Methylomonas sp. 11b: one gene and its partner. The protein of the gene in region 2 interacts with the protein of the main gene of each other region in a pairwise test. Links are inferred from orthologs where the notes say so. Each region holds a gene or a part of one and is shown on either strand. Other genes may lie near its edges. The genes, in order: METH11B_RS0106010 and leuS.

Region 1 (6,196 bases), 340 kb from region 2 along the record:
CGTGGGTGCCGGTGATCAGCACGTATTCGGCACCCTTCCTATGCAAGACGCGACCGCAGTCGGCTAGATCGGCTTGCCCTGACAGGCGGCGGGCTTCTTCGCTGTTGGGGGTTAATAAGGTGGTCAATGGCAGCAGCTGCTCGACTATCACGTCAATCAATTGCTCGCCGGCCAGTTCAGTGCCGCCGCCCGCCGCCAGCACTGGGTCCAGTACCACCGGTATGGCCGGATGTTCCCGCAAAATTTGCGCAATCACTTCAGCAACGCCGGCATCGCCGATCAGGCCGATTTTAAAGGCGGAGACTTGAAAATCGGCCAACAGCGTTTGCGCTTGACTGACAATATCTGCGGGCTGTTGTGGAATCAGCTTTTTGACGTTGCGGCTGTCTTGTTCGGTTAAGGCGGTGATGATGCTCGTTGCGTGACATTGATGGCCGATGATGGCTTCGATATCGGCTTGCACGCCGGCGCCCCCGCTAGGATCGTGGCCGGAAAAACACAGTACGACAGGGCGGTTGCGGCTCATGCGTCTGCTCCTTCCAGTAATTTTAGAAATTCCTGCTCGGTAATCACACCGACGCCTTTTTCGCGAGCGGCGTTGGTTTTGTTGGCGCCCACATTATCGCCGGCTACCAAATAATCGGTCTTCGCCGATACCGAGCTACCGACTTTGGCACCTTTGGCTTTGGCTTGCTTGCTCAAATCGTCGCGGCTGCCTGTGTGCAGGGTGCCGGTGAACACTAAGGTTTTGCCGGCTAGCGGATGGGCGTTGTCGGTAGCCTGGTTTTGCGTCGGGGTGAGATTAAAACCCAGTGACATCAGGCTGTCGAACAAGGGTTTGATCTTGGCAAAGCCTTCCGTGATGACCGCTGCGGTTTTCTCGGCAAAACCTTCGATAGCGACGATGTCGGCTTCGCTTAGATTGAAAATCTCCGCCAAGGTGTAATGCGCCAACAGTCGTTCGCAGTTGCCCAAGCCCATCCGAAACACGCCGAATGCGGATAGGAAGCGCCAGTCTTCTATGACTTCATTGCGGCTACGGACTAATTGATCAACTAGGTTTTGTGATTGCTTGGGACCAAAGCCCATGCTTTCGAATTCTGCGGCGGTTAAGGCGTAGATTTTGTCGACGCTTCGGATTTCGTTTTCGTAAAGCTTCTTGATGGTCGCAGCCCCGAAGCCGTCATTGTTTTTCAGAACCCGGAAGAAATGTTCCATGCTGTTGCTGATTTGCGCCGGGCATTCCAGGTTGTTCGGACAGATCAGGTAGTCGTTGTCCCAGATCAATTCGTGCCCGCAGCTAGGGCAGGCAGTGGGTACGGCGGGTACGGCCGGACGTAGCACTTCCTCGATTTTGGGGATGACCTCACCGGAGCGGGCCAAACGGATCAGCGCGCCGGCGCCTATGCCTTTATCCAATACCATTTTGTAATGATGGGCGGTGGCTCTGGATAATAACGCACCGCTAAGGCGCACCGGTTCCAGCTCGGCGACCGGGGTGATGCGGCCGGAGCGCGAGGTTTGCGGGGTGACGCCAATGACGGTGACTTCGGCGGTTTCCAGATTTTCTTTGTAAGCCAGTTGCCAGCGGTGATGGTGGCGGGTGGCGCCCATCGCTTGTTTGAGCTGCTCGTCGACGATTTCCAGAATCACGCCGTCGACGTCGTAATCCAGCTTATGCCAGATGTCTTTGATGATGGTTTCGAAGTTGTCGATCAGATCCTGCCAGACGCCGTTCCAGCAGGGCAGGATCGCAAACGGATAAAACACCGCCGCATGATCGGCGATGGCGCGTTCGGCGTGCTCGTCAAGTTCTTTTTCCTTGATGACGCTGGCCTGGAAGTTACGGGCGTTGTCAAAAAACTCGGCCAGATTGGCGTCGAAATAACTGCGGCTGACGACGATTTCGCCGGCGCCCAGGCCGCGTTGGCCTTGGTTAGCGACTTGTAAACCGCGCTCAAATACGCGAGTAATGTCTGTGCCTTTGCGGCCATCGCCGCGGGTATACAGCATCTGGCCGTCGTCGTAGGCCGCATAGCCATCGAGTTTGGGGGTGACTTTAAAAATCAGTTCGGCAAAGTTTTTATCCAGTTCCAACGCCGCCTTTTCGATGCGGCCGGCCCAGCGTTCCACCTCGTCGCGGCTGTAGGCTTTGTCGGTGGAGAGCATGATGGTCGGCAGATCGACGGTTTTGCCGGCGAATGCCGGTTCCGGCTCAACAGTGTGCAGCAGCGGATGTTCGGGCTGACGTTTTTTCAGTTCAGCCAAATACACAAAATCGTAATCGGCATCGCTGATAATCGGTTCGCCGCCACGATACAAGGCGTTGGCAATTTCCAGGAACGCGACTAATTCGTTGTCCGTGACGGTATTCAGCAGATCCGCTTGTTCGCACAATTCGCAAAAACGTTGCTCACCAATAGCGTTCGGATCGAGGGTGGTTTGCAAAAGAATGGCTTTTTGACTGTCGGTAAGCATGCCGGAGATAGATGTGTCGGGTAGGGCGGCGATTATAGAGGATAATATCGCAAAAAAAAGGCGGGAGAGAGAACTCGCCCGCCGAAGCATCTATCTTTCAAGAGGATCATGTCGACGGTAGGAAAACGCGTGACATGGGCTTAATATAAAGTTTTCTGCCGGACAAGCGTTGATCTAGGTCAATATTTATCGGGTTATTGAATGGCCTGTTCATCCACAGTATTGGTGGCGGGGTTGCAGGTTTTGCATAAGCCATGAATTTCGATGGTTTTACGCTGCGGTACGAAGCCGGCGTCGCCAAGCTCTTTGGACAGCGCGCTGAGTACCGAAGGTGCGGCGCGTTCCTGCACCGTATGGCACGCAGTGCAGATTAACAGTAGTTGATCGTGTTGGATGCCGGAGCAGTGGCAGCCGACGAATGCGTTTAAGCTCTCCACCCGATGAATCAGGCCTTGTTCCAACAAAAAGTCCAAAGCACGATAGACCGTCGACGGCTTTGCTGCGTCGTTTACCGGCCTGATTTGATCCAGCAAGTCGTATGCTTTAACCGCCTTATGACTGTTCCAGATCAGCTCCAAAATCTTGTGGCGAATAGGGGTCAGTTGCACACCGCGTGTTAAGCAAAGTTGTTCGGCTACACTTATCGCCTTGTGGATGCATACGTTATGGTCATGTTCGGGTGCCGGGAAGATTGCTTTGTCGGTCATTTTACAAAGGGTGATTAGGTTCATTCATTTTGTGGGCGCGGTAAGTTATAGTGCCAGCATAAACAACCCATTTCAAATCGGATTACCAAATAGAGTTTGAGTAATTTTAAGGCGCGCGCTTGAGCGCCATAGTATGGTTGTTTGGCGGTTTCTTGGCAGACTTTTGCGAAGCGGCTATAAGTATTTTTGAGGCAATAAATGAGAAGGATTACATTCCTGGTTTATGCAGTGCTATGGATTTTGTTGATTAGCCTGAACCTATACCAGCAAGTAACGGATACCAAACAGTACGCGCAAAAAATTGCCACGCGGCAGGCCGAGATGTTTTTCGATCACATCGTGTTGATCAGAAAATGGAATGCGTCGCACGGTGGCGTTTACGTTCCTATTACCGAAACTACTCAGCCTAATCCTTACCTGGATGTTCCGCAACGGGATGTCGAAACCACGGATGGCAAGCGCCTTACTTTGATCAATCCTGCCTATATGACTCGGCAACTCGCTGAAATGAGCGACGACTCGGGCATTGCCTTTCACATCACCGGTTTTAATCCGATTCGCCCGGAAAATCGGCCGGACCAATGGGAGTCTGAAGCGTTGTTGGCCTTTCAACAAGGTCAAAAAAGCGTGAGTAGTACCGGTACTATCAACGGGCAATCTTTTTATCGTTATATGGCGCCGCTTCATGTCGATCAGAGTTGCCTCGTTTGCCATCAGCGGCAAGGCTACAGAGAGGGGGATATTCGCGGCGGCATTAGTGTCAGTATTCCCAGCGCCAGTATCGATGCCTTTGTGAACGAGCGCCTGGAGCATCTGACGATCACTCATGCGATTGTGGCGTTCGTTGGTTTGATCGTGTTGCTGCTGTCATATTTGGCGCAAGCCAGACTGAGCCAGCGCCTGGATAAGGCCAAAAGCCGCATGCAACTGGCTTATCTGGATTCTTTGACGTTGCTACCCAATCGTCGTTACTACGATGCCTTTGTAAAAAGGGAATGGAAGCGGGCCTTGCGGCATAAATATCCCATCTCGATGATCATGATAGACATCGATTTCTTTAAGCTATATAACGACAATCTTGGACATATCGAAGGCGATCATTGCTTGCGGCAAGTGGCTAGAGCTTTGAAGCGTTTCTTTAGAAGGCCGGGCGATTTGATTGCCCGTTACGGCGGCGAAGAGTTTTGTGTAGTCGCGGCCTGTGATGCCGAGCAAATCATGGTGCTGGCGGAGATTCTGCGTAAAGCTGTCGAGAATATGCGTTTACCGCATCCGGCTTCTAAAGTTTCCGAATTTGTGACTATCAGTCTTGGCGTTGCCAGTATCGTACCGGGTGACGACCTGTCTTTCGAAAGTTTGCTACATGCGGCGGATCAGGCACTTTACGATGCCAAGGCCACCGGTAGAAACCGGGTTGGAAAAGGCCGGATTTGAACTGATGGGCCGGGGTTAACCGGCCCTTGCCATGCTGTGTATTTACGAGTGCTTTTCCAATAGTTTGGCATGAGCTGCCGCCAAGCGAGCGACCGGAATCCGCGGTGCCGAACACGATACGTAATTCAAGCCTAGGTCGTGAACGAATTTAATCGAACGCGGATGCCCGCCGTGCTCGCCGCAAATGCCGATTTTCAAATCCGGCCGTTGCTGACGACCCAGTTCCACGGCCATTTTCATCAGTTTGCCCAAACCCTCGACGTCCAAGGTTTCGAACGGATTGTCTTCCAGCAATCCGGATTCTTCGTACAGCGGCAGGAATTTGTTTTCGGCATCTTCGCGCGAGAACGAGAAGGTGGCCTGGGTTAAATCGTTGGTACCGAATGAGAAGAAGGCTGCTGTCACTGCCAGTCGGTCGGCACGGGTACAAGCCCGCACCGTTTCTATCATCGTGCCGAATTTGAAGTTGAGCTTGAGTTTGTATTGCGCTTCCACTTCGGCTTGAATCTCGTCGACATAGGTTTTCACGGTTTTCAATTCCTGCGCGGTAATTACTTGCGGCACCATGATTTCCGGCTCGACCGGAATCCGCTGTTTCACGCAAAGCGCCGCCGCTTCCAGAATCGAGCGTATTTGCATTTTATAAATTTCCGGATAGCTCATCCCCAATCGTACGCCGCGATGACCCAGCATTGGGTTGACTTCGTACAGCTCCAATACTTTGTCCAGCATCATTTGTTTTTTGCTGATCGCTTCCAAAATCACGTCTTCGTTCAGCATATTGAACGGTGCCGGCATTTCCGCCGGATGCGCCAGCGTATCCAGCGTGACGCGTTGGCCTTTGACGATAGTCAGATAGTGTTTCAGCGCGTCCAGCTCGTCGATCAATTGATGCTCGTTAGGCAAAAACTCGTGCATCGGCGGATCGAGCAAACGCACGGTAACCGGGTGCGGCGACATGGCTTCGAATAGCTGTTGGAAGTCGTCGCGCTGGATTGGGAACAGTTTGGCCAACGCGGCTTCGCGTTCTTCGGTGTTGTGCGCCAGAATCATATCCACTACCAGCGGCAAACGGTCGGCGGCATTGAACATGCGTTCGGTACGGCATAAGCCTACGCCTTTGGCACCGTAACTGACGGCCAATCTAGCGGTTTCCGGCGTATCGACATTGGCATGCACCCGCAAGCGAGCAATGCTGTCAGCCCAGCCCAGCAAGGTTTTTAGTTCCTCGGAGAAAGAGGGTGGAATAGTCGGAATGCGGCCCAAATAGATATTGCCGTTGCTGCCGTCGATGGTGATTAAATCGCCTTCTTTAATATGAATGTCGCCAACAATTGCCAAGCGGGCTCGCACATCGACTTTAATATCTTCGGCGCCAGCCACGCAGGCTTTACCCATGCCACGGGCCACCACGGCTGCGTGCGAGGTTTTGCCGCCACGGCTGGTCAAGATGCCTTGCGCGGCGAAAAAGCCATGAATGTCTTCTGGCTTGGTTTCTTCACGCAGCAGGATCAAATCTTGGCCGGTTTTGCCCAAACGCACGGCAGTATCGGCGTCGAATACGCAATGGCCGCAGG
Region 2 (6,349 bases):
TATGGTGGATGGTCATTTCCTGAACAATGCCGGCATCAATGTACCAGAATTGAATATCTCCGGCGCGGGTTCGGGTTTTGAATTGACTGTGGCTGCGACCCTGAACGGGACCTACAGTAATTTCTCAGGTTTCCAATCCTTCAGCTTCTCGGGCGGAGCAGTTAACCTGTATTTTGACACGACACCCGATTACAGTTTTACGGGCGATAGCGGCTTCAACAACGGAGCTGCAATTTTATCCGGCACCGTAACCGGCGGTTCCGGGGTCATATCGCCAGCAGGCGTAGGCGCCGAGCAACTGGATTTAAATTTTTCCGGTATTTTTGGTAGCTACGATTCCAACGTCTACACCCCAGGCATAACCGGCGGCCACTCAATTTTTTCGATCAATTTGAACAATTCATCTTTGCTGTCGGGAATTAATAGCGTTTTGGGCCAAAACAAAAGCACCGGCGTACTTGCTGCCGTAGATGGCTCGATCCAATTGACAGCAGTACCTGTACCTGCTGCTGTGTGGCTGTTTGGCACGGGCCTGATCGGCTTGATGACTGCGGGCAAACGTAAAACTTTCGCTACTTAAGCTCTAAGTACATCGAATTCGTCGCCCAAGCAATAGTAGCGCTGGGGCGACGAATTGATTCTGGATCGGCACCTAAAGCAGTAACCTCTTCGAAAACAACAAACAAATCCTAAACAAGCCCTCCCATTCGTCGCCGGTAATCTGGCCTTTGATTTGGCAATCTACGTTGGCGCTGGCTTGCAAAATATCCTGCAATTCCTTGCTCTTCAACCTCTGCAAGGCCTCATGCACCAACTGCTTGCGCTTGTCCCATATCTGATATTTTTTATAGAGAACTTCTGGGTTGCCGCCGCGTTTCAATTCCGTCTTGATATTAACCAGCGTTCGCGCTTCGCGGCTAATAGCCCACAGTACCACCGGCGCCGCGACGCCTTCCGCTTTGAGCCCGGCGAGAATTTTAACCGCTCGATTCACCTTGCCCGACAACAAAGCATCCATCAATTTAAACACGTCGAAGCGAGCGCTGTCAGCCACATCGTCCTCAACCATGGATTTGTTGATACGATTAGCCCCATGCAAGATATACAGTTTTTCAAGCTCCTGGGCCGCGGCCAGCAAGTTGCCCTCGACTCGCACTGCCAGACTTTTTAGCGCATCCGCTTCCAAATGCATGCCCTTCCGCTCCGCCCTGCGCTGCAACCACTGCAACAACTCCGGTCCTTGTAACGGCCAGACCTGCACGATGCACGCAACTTTATCCAAGGCCTGAAACCATTGCGACTTCTGCGCCGCACTATCCAGCTTACCGGCCGTGATTAGCAATATTGTATCGTTGGGCGGACGCTGACAATACGCGCTTAGGGCTTTACTGCCTTCCAAACCCGGCTTGCCGGAAGGCAAGCGCAAATCGATGAGCTTTTTGTCAGAAAAGATGGAAAGTGATTCGGCTTCTAGGGTCAATTGCGGCCACTCGTTGCCGGTATCGATAGCAATGACCTCGCGAGTGGAAAAACCAGCCTCGCGCGCCGCGCGCCGAATGTCGTCCGCTGCTTCGCCAAGTTGTAAAGGCTCATCACCACTAACCAGATAAACCGGTACCAGCTCTTTGTGTAAGGCGGCAGTTAACTGGTCAAGCTTTAGGCGCATACTTATTTTTTCTGCGTATCGACGGCTATCCTGGCTCTGGCTAATATCATCCGCGCCACTTGTTTATAGATTTCGTTGCGAATCAATTGTTCTTCGTTGCCTTTCGCCAGCACCGCGGTTTGGTCGTTGAAAAACTCCCTGGAAATTTCGATCACTTGCTCGTCCATCAGCGCATTTTCCTTACTGTCGAAAAATTGAAAGCGCAGATAATATTCCAGTTCGGATTCGCTGGATTTACCAGTTGAGCCGATGGTCAGTACCCGGTTACGCATGTCTTCCCGTAGCACCTTGACCACCACGCCGGCATCGTTGGGGGAGCCGACGATTTTGCCTTTCGAAGCCTTCATGATGGCTTGCAGTTCGCCCTGTAAGGGCACGGAGGCGCCAAACACATACATGTTTTTCAGCACTTCCGGCATCTCTATCGAGCCACGTAGATGGTATCCGCAGCCAACCAGCAGCACCAATACCCCGGCCAAGACCATTCGGCTCAAGTGATTCATCATCTGATTCTCGAAAATCCAGCGTTTAAACAACGATATTCACCAGTTTTTGCGGCACTACAATCAGCTTTTTCACCGGCTTACCTTCCAGATAACGCTGCACGTTCTCGTCAGCCAGAGCCAGCGCTTCGACTTGCTCTTTGGAAGCCGTCGCCGCTACCGATAATTTCCCGCGCAACTTGCCATTGACCTGCACCACCATTTCGATAGCATCCTGCTGTAACGCCGATTCATCAATAACCGGCCATGCCGCCACCACGATGTCATCGTTGTGGCCCAACTCGTTCCACAGCTCTTGTGACGCATGCGGAATAATCGGGGCCAGCATCAAGACGATGGCTTCCAGCACTTCCTGGCGAGTTGCCCTGCCATTGGCACTATCGTCATCAAATTTATTCAACGCGTTAACCAACTCCATGTTGGCGGCAATCGCGGTGTTAAAGGTGTGGCGACGCGCCATATCGTCGCTGACCTTTTGCAAAGCCTGATGCAACTGCCGACGCAACACTTTTTGATCGTCGCTCAATGCTGCCTTATCCAATGACTGATTCGGTAAACCGGCTTCGACGTGCAGATAGACTTGCCGCCACAAACGTTTCAGAAAACGAAAGGCGCCTTCCACACCGGCATCGTTCCATTCCAGCGATTGGTCCGGCGGCGAAGTAAACATGGTGTACAAGCGCACCGTATCGGCGCCGTATTTGTTGATCAACACCTGTGGATCAACGCCGTTGTTTTTCGACTTGGACATCTTCTCCACTGCACCGACCGTGACTGGCGAACCATCTTCCAGCAACTTGGCGCCAATAATCTTGCCTTTGGCGTCGCGTTCGACATCGATTTGGGTCAGGTTGAAATAGCGTTTATGACCGTGATCGTCAATTTGATAGAAGGTTTCAGCAATCACCATGCCTTGCGTCAGCAAGTTCTTGAACGGCTCGTCGCAGGCCACCAAGCCTTCGTCGCGCATCAGCTTGGTGAAAAAACGCGCGTACAGCAAATGCAAAATCGCATGTTCGATGCCGCCGATATAATGATCGACCGGCAGCCAGTAATTAGCGCGCTGGTCCAGCATCGCGCTGTCGCAATCCTGGCTGGCGTAACGGGCGAAATACCAGGACGATTCCATAAAGGTATCGAAGGTATCGGTCTCGCGCCGGGCAGGTTTGCCGCATTTGGGACAAGAGGTATGCGGGAAAGTCGGATGCGCAGCCAGCGGCGATTGCGAGCCGTCCAGCACGACGTCGCGCGGCAAGGTCACCGGCAACTGATCGTCCGGCACCGGCACCGTGCCGCAGTCGTCACAATAAATCACCGGAATCGGCGCGCCCCAATAGCGTTGCCGAGAAACGCCCCAGTCGCGCAATCGGAAATTAGTTTTGCGTTCGCCCTTGCCCAAGCCGGCCAGTTTGGCGGCGATGGCATCGAAGGCTTGCTTGAAATTCAAGCAGTCGAATTCGCCGGAATTTTTCAACACACCTTTTTCGGTAAACGCTTTTTCGCTGACACTGTCGTCCGCACCATCGGCTGCGGCAATAACTTCCTTGATGGCAATGCCATATCTCTTCGCAAATTCATAATCGCGCTGATCGTGCGCAGGTACAGACATCACCGCACCGGTGCCATAACTCATCAACACGAAGTTGGCAATCCATACCGGCACGGATGCGCCGGTCAATGGATGAACAGCCTGGTAACCGGAAGCGATGCCGCGTTTTTCCATGGTTTCCATCGCCGCTTCGGAGGTTTCCATCTGCTTGCAGGATTCTATGAAGGCCGCGATGTCGGCATTGTTCTCCGCCGCTTTCAATGCCAACGGGTGTTCGGCGGCCACCGCAACGTAAGTCACCCCCATCACGGTATCGGGGCGGGTGGTATAGATGCGAATCGGCGCATCAAAGCCGTCGACAGCAAAATCCATTTCCACGCCTTCGGAACGGCCGATCCAGTTGGCCTGCATGGTTCTGACCTGCTCGGGCCACCCCGGCAGTTTATCCAGCGAGGTCAGCAATTCGTCGGCATAAGCCGTAATTTTCAAAAACCACTGGGAAATTTCCTTTTTCTCGACTTGGGTATCGCAGCGCCAGCAGCAGCCGTCGATGACTTGTTCGTTGGCCAGTACGGTTTGGTCGTGCGGACACCAGTTGACCGGGGCGGTTTTCTTATAAACCAGACCTTTTTCCAGCAAGCGCAGGAAGAACCATTGCTCCCAACGGTAATAGCTGGGATCGCAAGTCGCCAGTTCGCGGCTCCAGTCGTAACCAAAACCCAGCCGTTTCAGCTGGTCACGCATATAATCGATATTCGAATAGGTCCAGTCGGCCGGATGCACCTTGTTTTGCATGGCGGCGTTTTCTGCAGGCAAACCAAAGGCGTCCCAACCCATCGGTTGCAACACATGTTTGCCCTGCATCCGTTGGAAACGGCTGATCACGTCGCCGATGGTGTAGTTACGGACGTGGCCCATGTGCAGCTTGCCGCTGGGATAAGGAAACATCGATAGGCAATAGTATTTTTCCTTGCCGGTATCTTCAGAGGCAGTAAACACCCCGGATTTTTCCCAGTCGGCCTGTACTTTTTGCTCTATTGCCGAAGGCTTGTAATGCTCTTCCATCCTATTCGTCTTTTGCTGTAAAAAGGCGCTAGAATACCTTAGAGACGCTTAAATCTAAAGCGTGAAAATTAAAACAACACCGGGAGCAGCCATGGGCGAAAACAAACTGATCAAAGCGTACGACGATCTGATGGGCCATCTTTACGAGGCCTTGGACGATACGCTGCACACCGTCGCCGACGCCTTGGAAATAGCCAAGGAAAAAACCAGCGCACTGGGCGGGCATACGCAAGAAGAAATCAACAAAATCGCCGACTATGTAATGCGCGACGTCGAGCATGTCGCCACCGCACCGTCGCAACAAAACGACAGTAATTCTCTGTCCGAGTGGTTGAAGTTTGACATCGATTTGATCGAAAATTTCGCCTTGGACGCCTTCATGGATATCGCCGACAAAACCAAGGTCAAGCTGGCCGCACTGGAGATGGAAGCCAAGCTGTACCACCCCTATAAAAGCGGTGAAGTAGCCGGCCCCGGCACTTTCGTCTGCGATGCCTGCGGCAAACAAATTGCCTTCAAGTCCACCAGCGTTATACCGGCCTGCCCCGAGTGTAAAGGCGACAGTTTCTCACGCGTTTGATATTGCAGGCTTTAACCTTATAATGCGGGCTTTTATTTTTTAACAATCGAGGGCGATTATGCGCAGGGTGATTTTCAATCAGAAAGGCGGCGTGGGTAAATCTACCATTACCTGTAACCTGGCAGCCATCAGCGCCGTCGAGGGTAAAAAAACCCTGGTGATCGATCTCGATGTGCAAGGCAACTCCACCCAATACTTGTTGGGCAACAAGGTCGCCGATTCCGACAAGACCATCGCCCACTTTTTTAAGGATAGCCTGGGCCTCGGCCTGTTCGGCGGCGGCAAGGAAGGCTTGGACGGTTTGATTCATGAAACCCCTTTCCCTAATCTCTACGTATTGCCGTCCCATTCGGATTTGGAAGGCTTACAAAGCCGTTTAGAATCTCGGCATAAGATCTACAAGTTAAAAGAGGCGCTGGAAAAGTTGGAAGGCTTCGATCAAATCTATATCGACACCCCGCCTATCCTGAATTTTTACAGCCTGTCCGCGTTAATCGCCGCCGAAAAATGTCTGATTCCCTTCGACTGCGACACCTTCGCCCGCGAAGCGCTATACACGCTGATGCGCGCCATCGCTGAAGTCAAAGCCGATCATAACGACAGACTGGAAGTAGAAGGCGTCATCGTTAATCAATATCAGAAACAAGCCAACCTGCCCCGCCAGTTGGTTGATGAACTGATCGCCGAAGGTTTGCCGGTACTGGAAACCAAAATCTCCACCTCGGTGAAAGTCCGCGAGTCGCATAGCGATGCTCAGCCTTTGATTCACTACGCGCCAACCCATAAGTTGACCGAAGAATACCGGGCCTTGCATTTGGAAATTCACAAATAGCCGTTTAGCAAACACCAACATTAAAAAAGCCAGCAATGCTGGCTTTTTTGTTTTAAAGGACACTACAAACCGGTGCGTGAACGTAGGGTTTACCCGATTAACTCCATCATCGATTTCTCAACCCTCATGTTCAACCGACAAAAGGCCTTGTGCA

The links.
Region 1: the proteins of leuS (region 2) and METH11B_RS0106010 interact in binary tests that used the Escherichia coli proteins (3 or more experiments, as listed by UniProt). The link is inferred for Methylomonas sp. 11b from one-to-one orthologs.

The regions. Positions count from the first base shown.
Region 1 is NZ_KI911557.1:1,299,835-1,306,030, reverse strand. Bases 1-2,949 are described here. They hold METH11B_RS0106010 (helix-hairpin-helix domain-containing protein), read right to left. Parts: upstream 2,479-2,949; coding sequence 523-2,478; downstream 1-522. Other genes in these bases: METH11B_RS0106005 (transcriptional repressor), read right to left, coding at 2,673-2,949; thiD (bifunctional hydroxymethylpyrimidine kinase/phosphomethylpyrimidine kinase), read right to left, coding at 1-526. In the rest of the region: more of METH11B_RS0106005, read right to left, coding at 2,950-3,185; METH11B_RS0106000 (diguanylate cyclase), read left to right, coding at 3,384-4,619; ppdK (pyruvate, phosphate dikinase), read right to left, coding at 4,662-6,196. UniProt on the Escherichia coli protein: DNA ligase that catalyzes the formation of phosphodiester linkages between 5'-phosphoryl and 3'-hydroxyl groups in double-stranded DNA using NAD as a coenzyme and as the energy source for the reaction.
Region 2 is NZ_KI911557.1:1,640,646-1,646,994, forward strand. Bases 1,990-5,091 are described here. They hold leuS (leucine--tRNA ligase), read right to left. Parts: upstream 4,784-5,091; coding sequence 2,195-4,783; downstream 1,990-2,194. Other genes in these bases: METH11B_RS0107750 (LPS-assembly lipoprotein LptE), read right to left, coding at 1,990-2,172; METH11B_RS0107760 (zinc ribbon-containing protein), read left to right, coding at 4,875-5,091. In the rest of the region: flocculation-associated PEP-CTERM protein PepA, read left to right, coding at 1-580; holA (DNA polymerase III subunit delta), read right to left, coding at 653-1,666; more of METH11B_RS0107750, read right to left, coding at 1,669-1,989; more of METH11B_RS0107760, read left to right, coding at 5,092-5,363; METH11B_RS0107765 (ParA family protein), read left to right, coding at 5,422-6,195; METH11B_RS0107770 (hypothetical protein), read right to left, coding at 6,285-6,349.